Regions from separate parts of the Yersinia mollaretii ATCC 43969 genome, predicted to be linked through region 1. Evidence: predicted binding sites of a transcription regulator. Region 1 holds the regulator's gene; each other region holds the start of a gene.

Region 1 (5,610 bases):
CGAATTCGCATAAAAACTCATAGCTATCCAACTGGTCAATCCCAATACGGGTTTTTACCGTGACCGGAATAGAAACCACGTCACGCATGGCTTTAATGCAATCAGCAACCAGATTGGCCTCAGCCATTAAACAGGCACCAAAACGACCATTTTGCACCCGATCAGAGGGGCAACCCACATTCAGATTTATTTCATTGTAGCCGCGAAACTCAGCCTGCTTGGCACACTGCGCTAATGCCTGCGGGTCGCTACCACCAAGTTGTAGCGCCACAGGATGATCCTGTTCGCTATAAGCCAGATAGTCGCCTTTACCATGAATAATGGCACCGGTGGTGACCATCTCGGTATAGAGCAATGTTTGTTTGGTCAACAACCGATGAAAATAGCGGCAATGGCGATCTGTCCAATCGAGCATCGGCGCGACGGAGAAACGCTGTAGGGGGTATGGCGGCTTAGTGGCCTGAGTGCTGGAAAATGTCTGAGCTTCGTGCATTTACTGTGATTTCATCTGTGATTACTGCATCTATTATCCATTGATTTGCTCACTAAGTGAACAAGGCAAAGGGATGGAACTGGCGATTATACCATAGAACCTTGTTATGGCTGCCCGTGTGATAGTGGAGCCATAAATTGATATTGAGGCTGGCGGTGACTTACTAGAATTGTGATACCCGCCTTCCTCCCACTTTTTCATCTATCGGCGATTAACAGTAAATATGGTAAAATCAGTTCAATTCGAATGCTGCGGGATGTAAATGATGAACCCTATCAATCAGGAAAAACTGCTGGCTCAGGCTGAAAGCTTGTGCCAACAACGGAACGTCCGGCTGACACCGCAACGTCTTGAAGTATTACGTTTAATGGCTCAACAGCCGGGTGCAATCAGCGCATATGATTTGTTGGATCTGCTGCGCATTTCGGAACCTCAGGCGAAGCCACCCACCGTTTATCGCGCATTGGATTTCTTACTAGAACAAGGTTTTATTCACCGTGTAGAATCAGCGAACAGCTATGTGCTGTGCCATCATTTTGAAGAGCCAACCCATACTTCAGCACTGTTTATCTGTGATCGCTGCAAGATAGTGACAGAACGTACTACTGTGGGTATCGAAGAAGCGCTAGCGCAATTAGCAAAACAGTCTGGTTTTACACTGCGCCATAGTGTGGTTGAAGCTCACGGTTTATGTGCTGAATGCGGGGTTGTTGAAGCCTGTGAAAGTCATGATCACTGCGATCACGACCACTCGATTGTGAGCAAAAAGAGGTAACTCAGTGGTGATAGCGAATAGACTGTCGCCCACAAGGCGTCAGTATTGAATGGCGTTGAGTAATAAATACCTGAATACCTAAGCCTAATATAATAAACATAGGCGCGGATATATAATTAGATTATGAAGCCTGAGTCTTCTAATATTACACATCCTTGTGCTTATGGTGGTATACATCGAATATCAATAGAGTGGCTTAATTAAAACAGAGTCACTGACTTCACTGCCATTTACATAAATAACGTGCTAACAGGAAGTTGTCAGTTTAAATTAAAGCATTCATTGGGTGAAATCAGATCCGATCAATTGATACCAACATCAGTTTACATCCCTTTAACGCTGTTACCAGCGATGCTTGCTGTGGTCTTCCCAAGCTTTGACTTCTTTTTCGGCCTGCTCTTTTTGATAGCCGTATTTCTCCTGAATTTTACCCACCAGTTGGTCACGCTTGCCTTCAATCACCTTCAGGTCATCGTCAGTCAGCTTGCCCCATTTCTCTTTCACTTTACCTTTAATCTGCTTCCAGTTACCGTCGGCTTGATCTTTATTCATAATATCTCCGTTACCTTGGGATTAGTCAGTTTAGTGAGTTCAATACGATAAATATTCGCTACGAATAAATAACAATCTAATTTATATTATTACTCAGCTTCATAATTTAAATTAGGCTTCATTGTTTTGCTTACCGTAGAAATAACTATAGCAGAGGAAGCTAATATTAGAAGTTTTGAATATATTAAACGCTGAGATCACAGCCAATATATAGAAATAAGCGCTAATAAAGCGCAGTAAAAACAGCAGGTAATAGCTTATTTGTCGGAATCATCTCAATCTAAATATATCGTCGTGTTTGAAGCGTGTTTGAAGTAGAAAAGTCATTAGTTAGGCTCACTGAGCATAAACAATAAAAAGCCGCTCCTGAGCAGGAACGGCTTATTAACTAAACATAAAACACTAAAGTCAGATCCAGTCGCCATTACGGATGACACCAACGGCCAATCCTTCAATGGTGAAGTTTTGCTCGCGCAGATCGACAACAATCGGCTGAAATTCGCTGTTTTCTGGCAGAAGCTGTACGATATTACCTTGTTTTTTCAAGCGTTTTACCGTGACTTCATCATCAATGCGTGCAACCACGACTTGCCCGTTCCGCACATCCTGCGTTTTGTGTACCGCCAGCAGGTCACCATCCAGAATACCGATATCTCTCATCGACATCCCATTGACCCGCAACAGAAAATCTGCGCTTGGTTTAAACATTGAGGGATCGACTTTATAGTGCCCTTCGATATGTTGCTGTGCCAGCAGAGGCTCACCTGCGGCAACCCGCCCAATCAGTGGCAGGCCATCTTCTTCTTCCATCAGCAAACGAATGCCACGGGAAGCGCCAGAGACAATCTCGATCACGCCTTTACGGGCCAGTGCTTTTAAATGCTCTTCAGCGGCGTTAGGAGAGCGAAACCCCAGACGCTGCGCAATTTCGGCACGGGTCGGTGGCATGCCGGTTTGCGCTAAGTGATCGCGAACCAGGTCATAAACCTCTTGCTGTCTGGTAGTAAGTGCTTTCATTCCGCCCCCTGTTTGTTTATACAGTCTTGCTGTGAGTATATACAGGTAAGCGGGTGTTGGAAACCAAAGAGTGAACAAAAACAGGGATTAATCACAGCTTATTTGTTTCCTGTTATTAACTCACCCCCCTGTGAGTCGCGATAACATTAACCCAAATGGTGCCAAAGTGCGGTTATCCAGACAAAAATGGCTAACAAAATAGCTAAAAATACAGCGGCGGACCCCATATCTTTCGCTCGTCCGGAAAGCTCATGGAACTCGCTGCCGATCCGGTCTACCACGGCTTCAATGGCACTGTTGATCACTTCAACAATGATCACTAATACGACACTGCCAATTAATAAAATACGCGTTATCGCCCCTATATCCAGCCAAAACGCCAGTATGATCGCCATAATGGCCACGGCCGCTTCTTGACGAAAAGCCGCTTCATTCTTCCATGCAGCACTTAAGCCTTTCGCAGAATAACCCGCTGCTTTATAGATTCGAGTTAGCCCTGTTGATTGGTTCGCCATGTTTTATTGCCTTTATCTTAAGTAGATGATGATTTTTACCGCTTTCTGTTGTCTCATCACCACAGATCTAAAAACCAGTTTCTGGTATCCTTGCGATGAATTGCTAACAAGAGGCTTCATGTAGTTATGTCAGGTTGGCGTAAAATATATTATAAGTTATTGAATTTACCACTTAAATTGTTGGTAAAAAGCAAGGTTATTCCGGCAGATCCTGTGACTGAGTTAGGGTTAGACCCGTCTCGTCCTATTCTGTACGTTTTGCCTTACAATTCTAAGGCTGATTTGCTGACTTTGCGAGCGCAGTGTCAGGCGCTGGATCTGCCCGACCCATTGATTCCATTGGAGATCGATGGCGTGCTACTTCCCAGCCACGTGTTTATCGATAATGGCCCAAGGGTCTTTCGCTACTACGCGCCGAAACAGGAGTCGGTAAAACTCTTCCACGATTATCTGGACCTGCACCGCAATAACCCAGCACTGGATATCCAGATGCTGCCGGTTTCTGTGATGTTTGGCCGCTCGCCAGGCCGTGAAGGTCATGGTACGCCGCATCTGCGCGTACTCAACGGCATACAAAAATTCTTTGCCGTCTTGTGGCTGGGGCGCGATAGTTTTGTGCGTTTCTCAACCACGGTTTCACTGCGCCGCATGGCCAGCGAACACGGCACGGATAAAACCATTGCCCACAAACTGGCACGGGTGGCACGGATGCACTTCTCCCGCCAACGCTTGGCGGCAGTAGGCCCAAGCCTGCCAGCCCGTCAGGATCTGTTCCAGAAACTGCTCGCCTCTAAGGCGATTGAAAAAGCCGTGGCTGATGAAGCACGGACCAAGAAAATCTCCCATGAGAAAGCACAGCAGAATGCCATTACGCTGATGGAAGAGATTGCAGCAAACTTCTCTTATGAAGCCGTGCGCCTGTCTGACCGGGTGTTGAGCTGGACGTGGAACCGCTTGTATCAGGGCATTAATGTCCATAATGCTGAGCGCGTACGGCAGTTGGCGCAAGATGGTCATGAAATCGTCTATGTGCCTTGCCATCGCAGCCATATGGATTATCTGCTGCTCTCCTACGTGCTCTATCATCAAGGGCTGGTACCGCCACATATTGCGGCTGGTATTAACCTTAACTTCTGGCCTGCTGGTCCGATTTTCCGCCGTCTAGGGGCTTTCTTTATTCGCCGCACCTTTAAGGGCAATAAACTCTACTCGACGGTGTTCCGTGAATATCTGGGCGAGCTGTTTACCCGTGGTTATTCCGTGGAATACTTTGTGGAAGGGGGCCGTTCGCGGACGGGTCGCCTGCTGGAACCAAAAACCGGCACGCTGTCGATGACCATTCAGGCCATGTTACGTGGCGGTTCGCGTCCTATCACCTTGGTGCCGATTTATATCGGCTACGAGCATGTGATGGAAGTGGGCACTTACGCCAAAGAGCTACGCGGTGCGACCAAAGAGAAAGAGAGTCTGTTGCAGATGCTGCGTGGTTTGCGCAAGCTGCGGAATCTCGGTCAGGGCTACGTTAACTTTGGTGAGCCGATCCCGTTAACCACCTATCTGAATACCAATGTGCCGCAATGGCGGGAAGCAATTGATCCGATTGAAGCACAGCGCCCAAGCTGGCTGACGCCAGCGGTGAATGATTTAGCTGGTCAGATTATGGTCAGAATCAACAATGCGGCCGCCGCCAATGCCATGAATCTCTGCTCTACAGCATTGTTAGCTTCGCGTCAGCGTTCACTGACCCGCGAGCAACTGCTTGAGCAACTCGATTGCTATCTGCAACTGATGCGCAATGTGCCTTACGCGAAAGATGTCACCGTGCCGGATAAAACACCGGAAGAGTTACTCAATCACGCCTTGAATATGAATAAGTTTGAGGTGGAGAAAGACAATATCGGTGACATTATCATTCTGCCACGGGAACAAGCCGTGCTGATGACCTACTATCGCAATAATATCCAGCACTTGCTGATGTTGCCATCGCTGATTGCCAGCATGGTGATGTACCACCGTCGCATTACCCGCGCCGAGTTGTTGCGCCAAATCAGCATAATTTATCCGATGTTGAAAGCGGAACTGTTCCTGCACTACAGCAAAGAGCAGTTACCGCAGACACTGGATACCCTGATTGATGAGCTGGCTCGCCAGCAGCTAATTTGCGATAAAGGTAACGAATTGGTGCTGAATCCAGCCCGTATTCGTCCGCTGCAATTATTGGCCGCTGGGGTGCGGGAGACACTGCAACGCTATGCGAT
Region 2 (5,610 bases), 1.2 Mb from region 1:
GCAACTCAAGCTGGCGTTAAGTGAAGCGGGGGTGACGAACAATCATTTTGCTCCGATTAAAATTGGGGCGCGGATCTTACTGGGGTAGAGGCGTTTCAGCGGGTGAGATAACCCGCTGAAACCTAAGCTAATAGTCGAATTAGAGAGTATCGAGCTAAATCCTGAATTGATTCACCGCCCCAGTTAAATCAGCCGCCTGAGCCTGCAACGCCGCAGAGGCGGCTGTTGACTCCTGCACCAGCGCCGCATTTTGTTGCACCATGGTATCCAATTGCGCGACTGCGCTATTGATCTCATGGATGCCACGCATTTGTTCATCTGCCGCGTTGGTGATTTCCGACATAATGGTGGTGACATCAGACACGCTGCTGACAATCTCGGTCATGGTATTACTGGCCTGACGGACTTGACCCGAGCCTGATGACACACTGCTGACAGTGGATTCAATCAGCGTTTTGATCTCTTTCGCCGCCTGAGCACTGCGTTGTGCCAGTGTGCGAACTTCACCCGCAACCACCGCAAAACCACGGCCTTGCTTACCTGCTCGTGCCGCCTCTACAGCCGCATTCAGTGCCAGAATATTGGTCTGGAAAGCGATACCATCGATAACACTGGTGATATCACCGATTTTGCCCGACGCTGCCTCGATGGACTCCATCGTAGTGATCACTTTGGCGATCACTTCGCCGCCACGGGAAGCATCATTCGCCGCGGAGAGTACCGCCGTGTTGGCTTGTCTGGCGGCACTGGCCGACTGGGCCACGGTGGCTGAAATTTGCTCTAAGGCTGCCGATGTTTGCTGCAAGCTGGCGGCGGCAGACTCGGTTCGGCCCGAAAGATCCTGATTCCCCGCCGCAATTTCATTAGCCGCAATCCGCACTGACTCGCTGGTATCACGGATTTGTGCCATCACGGCACTGAGTTTGTCGGCAAATCGGTTGAATGACTCGGCGATTTTCGCCACTTCATCGCGGCCTTCGACCGGCAAACGCTGGGTCAAATCTTCCGTGCCAGAACTGATGGCATCCATCGCTTTATGCACATGGTTTAGGGGGAGCAGGGCGCGTTGAGTAATCAAACCAATAATCACCACGGCAATGAAAATAATGACAATCAAGGTGACCAGTGATGTTGTCAGCAGTGAGCGCATACCCGCAGTGGCATGGGCTTTATCCAGTGCAACCACGGTAAACCATTGCGTGCCAGGCACGGCTTGCGCGAGCAGCAATTTACTCTGGTCGCCGATGTCGGCAACAATAGGATCAGTAGCCGTTAACAGGGTTTTAAGATCCAATGTCGGCGCGATGTCACTCAGTGGCTTGAGGGTTAACTGTGCATCGAGATGCGCGATAATTGTGCCATCGGCATCAATTAGCATACCGAAGCTATCATCCGTTGGGTGTATGGATTTCACGTTTGCAATTACGCTATCCATGGTGACATCGGCCGCTAATACCCCTTTAACACTCCCATCTTGAATAATCGGGAGTGCAAACGTCACCACTAATTGGTTGGTTCCCGCATCGACATACGGCGGTGTAACCACAGGTTTACCTGCTTTTACCGCCTGTAGATACCATGGACGCCCGGTGGGGTCGTAACCTGCGGGGATGCCGTCGGGATTAGAAAAAGTGGCTGTCTTATTAGCGTAACCAATATAAACGTTAATGAAATTGCCCGCAGCAGCCACTTGACGCAGGGCTGCGGTCGGATCAGCCGTCAGCGCACTCTCTTTTAGCGACACAATCATTTGTGTTTTCGTCGCCACCCAGTCTGCAATCCCAACACCATGACTCGCGGTAACGGCGGTCAATGTGTTATCGATTGCGCTGCTGTTATATTTGTTAGCAACGGAGTAGTTAAAATAAGTGTTAATGGCGAGCGAGCCTGCCACGATGATGATGCAGGCAGCCAAGATACGTGAACGAATGGAATCAAGCATAGAGCGTCCTAAATAAATGGGAAGGCATGATTCAAGTAACGGCTTGGCAGGGAAAAACTTGAGCTGAGTCACAGTAACAAAGCGCGATAAGTGCGCCATTGTTAATGCTTGTTTATGTAACAGTGACAGAAGTGAGGGATTTTGTTGCTATCGATATCTAATAAAAACATAAACTTGCTAACTGCATCGCTTAAAATTTAATGATAAGAATAAAAATAATGTTGAAAAAAATAGTGATATTTAAAGTGTAAATTCAGCCTAAATACGGGTACAGCGAGTGTGTACCGGGCGCATTGAAGCTGGGATGGGTCACTACAATTCATAGGTGTGATTGAAATTTATACTGCAAATCCGCAGAAACTGTTTGGTTTTGCTGGGTGACACTTGCTCTATCAGAAATAGCCGCTGATTCACCCAGATAATCTCATCTCAAGACTCAGTAACCAGCCATTCGTCTGCTTCATCAAACATCTCTTCAACCAAGCGATTGAGCACTGATTTTTCCTGTTTGTTGGCATCAGTGTTGATACCGTTAGCCTGCATCGCTTTGACCTTAACGTCAGCACCTGGAAACACACGATGTACACGTTTGGTTAACTCAGCCTTAATCATTTCACCGGCATTAGTTAGGCCCGCGACATTCCGTTTGTCATAAATCAATTCAACGCGCATGGATTTTTCCTAAATGAGTAATTAACTGTGTTAATGTACAGTGTTTTTGGGTGTAAAACAACGAGATTACCACTACTCTAGGAAATTAAATCACTTTTATAATTATTTATATGGTAATTAAACAACCGCAAGTGATTTAATGACTAATCACCTGCGGCTGTTTTTTATACGGGATATTATCTGACTGTTTATACAGGTAATTTAGATTTTTTTAGCCGTCCGGTTAGCAAGATAACCGTCATGTGAGGCTAATCTATTTGTAACCAGCGAGCATCGACCACCACGCCCACGATTTTGCAGTTACCTGTTAGCTCGATGAGCCGGTAGGCGGGATTCAGGGGTTTCAAATATTTAACGCCCGCATCGACAATGAGCTTCTTAAATGTCGCTTCGTTATCATCCGTCAGTTTCGCGATAACAAAATTACCCGGCATCGGCTCTTTTTCTGGATCAACCAGAATAATCATGCCTTCCGGGAAGCTGATACCCGAAGGGGAGGTCATGGAGTCGCCTTTCACACTGAGCCAAAATGCACTGTCGTGCGCATTTTTAGTCGACTCTGGCCAGATCTCAATATCACGCAAGGTGTAAGGCTCTATGGCTTCATACCAACTGCCCGCACTGATCCAACTGATCAAGGGATAACTGTTGGCGACAGAACCCGTCGGTTTGTCTTTTAACCCAGAGCGAGTCGATATTGACAGGCTCTCGGCCATTTTCGCCAACTCCTTTGCCAGTGAGGGACTAAAGCTGCTGATAGGCTCATTGAGTACTTTGGCAAAAGCGGCGGCGTTGGTCACATTCAGTGGATTAATGCCGTTGAGGAATTGATTCACGGCACTCTGACCCACCCCTAATTCGTGCGCAACCGACTCCTGGGATATACCCAGTGCTTTTTTCTTGGCGTTAAACAGCTCTTTCAGCCGCTTAGCGTCGTCTAACTGTTCTGGCGTCAATGGCTTCTTTTTCATGGCTCAATTTTATTACCGTTAGCAATAATATCCAATCACCTGCGGTATTGACTATAAAATCACTTGCGGTAATAATCAATCAAAACATATAAGAGAAATGTATGAGAACGCACCTGCAACAGGTACTGCCCGCAGTGTTAGCGGCCTGAGTTGCTCTGGTTATCACAAGAAGACGGCAGCCTGACTCATCGGTGGTTTCCGTTGTTGCGCAATCGATAGGCTGAGGTGTCATCGCCTGACCCCGCCTTTGTGGAGTAGTTATTTATGAGTTCAATCAGCGGTACGCAAACTGGAAACCACAGCGTGAAGCATCAGAGCATGAGAGATATTCAATTAGTCTTGGCGCGCTGGGGAGTCTGGGCGAAGTACAGCTCAGGGCTGGATTATTCCTCTATTGCAGCGGGCTTCAAAGGGCTATTGCCCGATAATTCTAAAAGCAAAGCATCCTGTTGTGATGATGATGGTTTAGTGGTGGATGGTTGCATTTCTCGGCTAAAGCAGTATCGGCCGGATGAGTATGAATTGATTATTCGTCATTACGTCCTTAATCAATCTAAGCGGGCAATTGCACGTCAGCAGAAAAGAGATGAAAAATTAGTTAGGATTAATATGCAGATGGCCGAAGGGTTTATTGATGGCTGCCTAGCAATGTTAAATGTAAAATTGGAAATGGACCCTTTAATCGAAAATTTACATATTTATGAAAAAACAGTAACACGGTCCGCAAAAAGTGTATTAGTCTGACATAACTGCCTTATTGGTTACGCAATTAAAAACATTTCAGAACCCGCTAAGGCGGGTTTTTTTGTTATTATTCAGCGCTATTTTTAGCCCAGAAAAATAATGATAAAAAAAACTAACGCGGTCCGCATAAAGTGGTTTAGTCTGATATCACTGGTTCGTTACATACTGATTAATCAATAGGAAAGCCCCGCATTGTCGGGGCTTTCCTGTTTCTGTTGGTAATACGTGCAGTGTATCGATAGGAGAAAATAAATGAATGAACAAAGTCAGCTGCCGTATTGGTGGACAGGCACACTTGCCTTATTTTCGGCGCTGAGCCTGCAAGATTACATCTTTATTCTTGGAACAATAATTAGCATTATTTTTACCATCAAAACCTATTACGTCAATTTGCGTGAAAAAGACGCGATAGTGAAAGAGGAGCAGCGACGGACAGAAATATTGCGAAATTTTCTGCGTAATAAGTCCGGAGCGGATATTCCCGCCGCCATTGCTGTATGTCACGACGCATTACATAAAATAGGGCGCTGATATGACACCGACTCTTCGCAAAAAGGTGTTTGCCGCAGCGGCAGGGGGAGCACTCGCCATCGCGGCGGCACTATTGGGTGGGCACGAGGGATTGGAGGGCCGCCAACACACTGCTTATTACGATGTCGCGGGCGTCATGACCCTGTGTGATGGTCACACTGGCAGCGACATTATTCGTGGCAAACAGTATAGCGATCAAGAGTGTGACGCCATGCTGCAACGGGACTTGCTGCCAGTGAAAAGGTGGGTTGATGGCGCAGTGAAGGTGCCATTGGGGGATTACACCCGTGCCGCGCTCTACTCCTTCACTTATAACGTCGGTCGTACCGCATTTCTCAACTCGACCTTATTAAAGAAACTGAATAGCGGCAATTTTACCGCCGCTTGTGAAGAGTTGCGGCGCTGGATCAGGGCGGGGGGCAAGCAGTGGCCGGGCTTGATTAATCGACGCGAGATCGAGCGCGAATTGTGCTTAATACCGCCCGCCAAGGAGGCGTCATGAATCGAATCGGGGGCGGTGTTATTCCCACAGGAGAAAATCATTTATCAGGAGGGTCACCATGACATTTATGACGGGCAGATCGCCCATTTTCTATTGGGTGAAATTATGAATGCAGCTCAAATTAGGCAACTGGCCGCTACGGCGTTACTGGGCAAAACAGATGCTGAAGATCGTATCTATTCAACTGACATATGGCCAGTCACCCCTTATCCGGCCATTTTGTTGCAAACGCCCATTGAAGTAAAAGA
Region 3 (5,610 bases), 1.5 Mb from region 1:
ATGTCGATCTCTCCTCTATTGCTAAAGGTTATGGGGTCGATGTAGTGGCTGAATATCTGGAAGCTAATAATATCACCAACTATATGGTTGATATCGGTGGTGAAGTGCGGACTCGTGGCAACAATGGGGAGAGCAAACCGTGGCGCATTGCGATTGAGAAGCCCGTGTCTGGCATGGCACAAAGTGCCCAAGAGATTATTGAGCCTGGGCGCATGGCAATAGCCACTTCTGGGGATTATCGTAACTATTTCGAACAGAATGGTGTCCGTTATTCTCACACTATTGATCCTGATACCGGCCGACCCATTAACCATCGGTTGGTGTCGATCACGGTTCTAGATCCGAGCTGTATGACAGCGGATGGGCTATCGACTGGGCTAGATGTTCTTGGACCGGAGCGGGGAATGGCATTAGCCAATCTGCTTGATATTCCGGTATTGATGATTGTCAAAACCGATCAGGGCTTTGAGGAACGCTATTCCGATGCATTCCAGCCTTATCGACAAAAACGGCCTTAATCGGAGGAGATATGTTGACTGTTTTTATCGCGTCCTTTGTCTTCTTCCTATTGGCTATCGCTGCGATGTCGCTCGGCTATATCGTAAAACGTAAAACCTTACAGGGCAGTTGTGGCGGCATTGGGGCGTTGGGGATGGAAAAAGTCTGTGATTGCCCTGAGCCTTGTGATGCTCGTAAGAAACGTTTGGCGAAAGAGTCTGCTCGCCAGAAGGCGCTGGATAAATATCGTATTTTATAGCTAGCGGTAAGACCGATAAAATAGCGTCGATACGATAAATATCGTAGAGACGACAAAGCCCCAGTCAGCTATTTGTTGTCTGGGGCTTTATTATTCAGATAGTTTAATATCCAATTTGTGTGGGTAATAAATTAATGTGTTTTTTTATTTGCTATTTCTACACTCCCTTTGGATTTTCTAATTACTGATTGTTACTACAAATACCTATTGTCGTTGACAATTTTTTTAAACATGGCAGGTGAATCAACTAGGATGCCATCTGCACCCAGTTCTTTCGCTTTTTTATAGTCTTCAAGAGTATTGATACCGAAGAAGATAATATGTGCGTTAGTGTTTTTACGGAAACAGTCAACAGCTTCTTTATCCCAACTTAATACCGCGTTAGAACGCCCTTCACCTAGCGTATATTTCTCTACGACTTCAACGTTGCGATGTAATTCCAATCCATACCAACGATCTTTATTATCTGTTGGTAAATCACATTTATGATCCATGGTGATGTTGGCTAACTGAGTCCGCGTAAGGTCGCGGCTTTCGAAACGTTTTACCTGATGTGATGGATCATTTGTCTTATTCACTGCGTCCAGCGCAGTTAAGTAAGTATCGTCGGTGGAGTAGACACGGGTGCGGGATAGGCGGTTTTCCTCATTTTTAGTAGTCGCCTCAAGTACTTTTTGTAGCACTTTGGCAAAAGTCGCCGGATTTGCATCTGGGGATTTGATGTCGAGATAAAATGTGGTGGTAGGAAACTGTTTCAATACTTCATCAAGTGTGGGAATACCAATATGCGCATCTGTCTTAGGTGTAATATTATTTTTTTTATCATAAGCAACATTAGCGCCAACTTTTGCAAGTTGCTGTGCAGTATAATCAGAGATCTTTCCTGATTCATTCGTTAATTCCTTAAGGTCAGAGGGGCGATACAATACGGGAATATTATCTTTTGACAATTGCAGTGTGATCCAAATTGCATTGGCATCATTATCTAACGCTTTTTTGATGGCAGGTAGTGTATTTTCCGGTGCGTCAGCCGTTCCCCCACGGTGAGCAATAATTTGTGGTGTCGGGTGTAATACAGGCGATGCAACAGACTGTGCGTTTGCTGAAAAACCAGAAGATAATAGTAAAGTCGCCATTATATAATTTCGCATAATATTGAGTTTCCATCCATTAGTGAATAATGAATCTTTCTGAGGTTAATGTTAATCATATAACTAACATTTTACGACTCTGTCGAATTTAATGATTTTTTTATAAAAATAAATAACAAAATACTTAAAAACCTCAATAACAGAATTCAATTCTGTTATATGTGTAATTGGTTGGTGTTTTGATTAGGATAATTACTACCACCTTTCAACTGAAGGATTGGGTAGGCACTATGAGTTAGGATAATCTTGAATTTCCCTCATTTAACTGTATTCTTATACAGTGGTTTGTGGCGAGGGGGGTGACATGCGAAAGATTATTCATGTGGATATGGATTGCTTCTTCGCGGCAGTGGAAATGCGCGACGATCCTGGCCTGCGCGATATTCCCATTGCAATTGGCGGCAGCCGGGATCGGCGTGGTGTCATCAGCACTGCCAATTATCCCGCCAGACGTTATGGCGTACGCAGTGCTATGCCAACGGCGATGGCTCTGAAACTGTGCCCGCAGCTCAAAGTTATCCCTGGCCGAATGGCGGCGTATAAAGAAGCTTCACTGCATATTCGTGAAATTTTTGCCCGCTATACCCCATTGATTGAGCCGCTATCCTTGGATGAAGCCTATCTGGATGTGTCTGATTGCCTCGTGTGCAGCGGCTCAGCGACGTTAATTGCACAAGAAATTCGCCAGTCGATTGCTGATGAATTGCACCTGACGGCTTCGGCAGGCATCGCTCCCATCAAGTTTCTCGCCAAGATCGCATCTGATTTAAATAAGCCCAATGGGCAATATGTGATTACGCCCGATCAGGTTTTGCCCTTCCTGCATGATTTACCGCTGAGCAAAATTCCTGGTGTCGGGAAAGTGACCGCAAAACGTTTACAAGAAGTGGGCTTGGTCACCTGTAGTGATGTGCAAAACTATCCGCAAGCTGAATTATTGAAGCGTTTTGGTAAATTTGGGCATGTGCTATGGGAGCGCAGCCATGGCATTGATGAGCGAGAGATCTCGCCCGATCGCTTGCGTAAATCGGTGGGTGTCGAAAGAACCTTGGCAGAAGACATTCATGATTGGGATAGCTGTGAATCATTGATTGAACAGCTATATGCTGAGCTGGAAACTCGCTTGCGTAAGGTGAGGCCGGATCTGCATATTGCCCGGCAAGGGGTTAAGCTGAAATTTCATGATTTTCAGCAAACAACACAGGAACATGTTTGGCCGCAACTGAATAAAGCTGATTTGCTGCAAGTGGCGCGAACCGCGTGGAACGAGCGGCGTGCAGGGCGGGGAGTGAGGTTAGTGGGGTTACATGTCACCCTGCTTGACCCACAACTGGAGCGGCAATTGCTGCTTAGCTGGGAATAACGCGGCATAAAAAAACGGCAGACCCATCAAGCCCGCCGTTATCGTATCAATAGGTTGGTTAAACCTATTTATGCGCGTTCTGGAATCGCTTTCAACAGCGCAGTCAGCAGCTGCCAATATTGACCCACGCTCTCAATATGAACCTGCTCATCCGGTGAATGCGGGCCGGTCATGGTTGGCCCAATCGACACCATATCCATATCTGGGTAAGGTTTTTTGAACAAACCACACTCTAAACCGGCATGGATGACCATGATATTCGGTGTCTTGTTAAATAACTTTTGGTAGGTTTCCCGCACCAATGCCATCACTGGTGAGCTAGGATCTGGCTGCCATCCTGGGTAGCCGCCTTTTGGCGAGGTTTTAGCGCCCGCCAACTCACCCACTGCCGTCAGCATGCTTACCACGTAATCTTTACCGCTGTCGATCAGAGAGCGAATCAGGCAAATGATCTCTGCTTCATTCTCATTCATGGTCACCACACCCACATTCAGTGAGGTTTCTACCACGCCTTTCACGGCATCGCTCATGCGAATTACCCCGTTTGGCGTCGCATTTAAGAGTGCCACCAAACGCTGTTGGGTCTCTTTTGTCAGGGCTTTTGCATCGGTAGTGACGGGTTCCAGCACCACAGTCAGATTTTTTTCCACTGCGGACAATTCGTTTTTCAACGTCGCCAGATAATCTTGGCTCAAGCTTTTCAGCTGATCGACTTTATCTGCGGCGATGGCTAGCGTCACAGAGCCTTCACGAGGGATGGCGTTACGCAATGTGCCACCATTCAGATCCAATACTCGCAAGTCTAAATCTTTTGCCTGCTCAAACAGGAAGCGGGCCAGCAGCTTGTTGGCATTGCCTAAACCTAAATGGATATCCGCGCCAGAGTGACCGCCCTTCAGGCCCTTTAAGGTCAGTTTCAGGGTTTGATAACCCGCAGGAACTGCTTCGCGCTTCAGCGCCAACGTCGTAATGAAATCAATACCACCGGCGCAACCCATATAGATTTCGCCCTCCTGCTCGGAGTCGGTGTTGATCAGAATATCGGCTTTCAGCCAGTTAGGTTGCAGGCCGAATGCGCCATCCATCCCCGCTTCTTCTGTCATGGTCAGCAGCACTTCCAGTGGACCATGCTCGACGCTATCGTCAGACAATACTGCCAGCGCAGAGGCCATACCAATACCGTTATCAGCCCCTAATGTGGTGCCACGGGCTTTAACCCATTCACCATCGATATAAGGTTGGATAGGGTCTTTGGTGAAGTCATGTACCGTATCATTATTCTTCTGTGGAACCATATCCAAATGGGCTTGCAGTGCAACGGGCTTACGGTTCTCCATCCCTTTGGTAGCAGGCTTACGCAGCAGGATATTACCGACTTGATCACGCTCGGCATGCAGACCTTTTTCTTTGGCCCACGTCATAATATGCTGCGCTAGCGCTTCTTCATGGTAAGACGGGTGTGGAATTGAGCAGATTTTTGCGAAAATATCCCACAACGGCTGAGGCGAAAGTTGAGACAGTTCAGACACTGTAAGTCTCCTGTAATAGCATTCTCATCTTGGCAACCTCGTAATGGAGATGCCAGAGACGCTATTGGGTTGATGACTAAAGATTTTAGGGGTGGTGACACACCGCCATCAAGATGGCGAGATAGTTTGAGAATATCACTTTCATTGGCATTGCGCGCGTATCGCCGCACAATTACCGCATCCGATCCGATTAATTAGCCAGATAATTGCTGGTTTTTATCCGGCTGGCTCACTATAATCTCGCGCAACCTTTTTTCCCCTTCTGATACATGGCAAGCCACTTCTAGACTGGCTGGGATTACATTTTATGAGCGAAAAATACGTCGTTACCTGGGATATGTTGCAAATTCACGCCCGCAAACTGGCACAGCGTTTACTGCCAGCCGAGCAATGGAAAGGTATCATCGCGGTGAGCCGTGGTGGGTTAGTACCGGCTGGTATTCTGGCGCGTGAGCTGGGTATTCGTTATGTAGACACCGTATGCATTTCTAGCTATGACCATGATAATCAACGTGATCTTAAAGTCTTAAAGCGTGCTGAAGGCGATGGCGAAGGCTTTATCGTGATTGATGATTTGGTGGATACCGGTGGCACCGCGAAAGCCATTCGCGATATGTATCCGAAAGCACACTTTGTGACTATCTTCGCCAAACCGGCTGGCCGCCCATTAGTTGATGACTATGTAGTTGATATCCCTCAGGACACATGGATTGAACAACCATGGGATATGGCGGTGACTTTTGTTGCCCCTTTAAGCGGTAAATAATTTAGCTGACTTTAAACGCTCGGTATTGACCGGGCGTTCCATTT

Evidence for each region. The regulator LexA, encoded in region 1, represses DNA repair genes until DNA is damaged. The targets are predictions, from matches to a motif close to TNCTGTATGTACATACAGNA.
Region 2: a site for LexA is predicted at 2,638-2,657, ahead of HRD69_RS18665 (DinI-like family protein). Genes of this name have one in related genera too.
Region 3: a site for LexA is predicted at 2,172-2,191, ahead of dinB (DNA polymerase IV). Genes of this name have one in related genera too.

Annotation. Positions count from the first base shown of each region.
Region 1 is NZ_CP054043.1:792,681-798,290, forward strand. Features, by position in the region: gene dusA (tRNA dihydrouridine(20/20a) synthase DusA) at 1-493, opposite strand, end outside; gene zur (zinc uptake transcriptional repressor Zur) at 759-1,268, shown strand; gene HRD69_RS03475 (CsbD family protein) at 1,611-1,820, opposite strand; gene lexA (transcriptional repressor LexA) at 2,229-2,837, opposite strand; gene HRD69_RS03485 (diacylglycerol kinase) at 2,984-3,352, opposite strand; gene plsB (glycerol-3-phosphate 1-O-acyltransferase PlsB) at 3,479-5,610, shown strand, end outside.
Region 2 is NZ_CP054043.1:4,197,741-4,203,350, reverse strand. Features, by position in the region: gene HRD69_RS18675 (MBL fold metallo-hydrolase) at 1-88, shown strand, start outside; gene HRD69_RS18670 (methyl-accepting chemotaxis protein) at 155-1,942, opposite strand; gene HRD69_RS18665 (DinI-like family protein) at 2,372-2,614, opposite strand; gene HRD69_RS18660 (LexA family protein) at 2,863-3,585, opposite strand; gene HRD69_RS18655 (antiterminator Q family protein) at 3,904-4,329, shown strand; gene HRD69_RS18650 (hypothetical protein) at 4,582-4,860, shown strand; gene HRD69_RS18645 (lysozyme) at 4,862-5,362, shown strand; gene HRD69_RS18640 (hypothetical protein) at 5,468-5,610, shown strand, end outside.
Region 3 is NZ_CP054043.1:2,329,261-2,334,870, forward strand. Features, by position in the region: gene HRD69_RS10310 (FAD:protein FMN transferase) at 1-518, shown strand, start outside; gene nqrM ((Na+)-NQR maturation NqrM) at 530-757, shown strand; gene HRD69_RS10320 (glycerophosphodiester phosphodiesterase family protein) at 952-1,908, opposite strand; gene dinB (DNA polymerase IV) at 2,213-3,271, shown strand; gene pepD (beta-Ala-His dipeptidase) at 3,340-4,800, opposite strand; gene gpt (xanthine phosphoribosyltransferase) at 5,108-5,566, shown strand.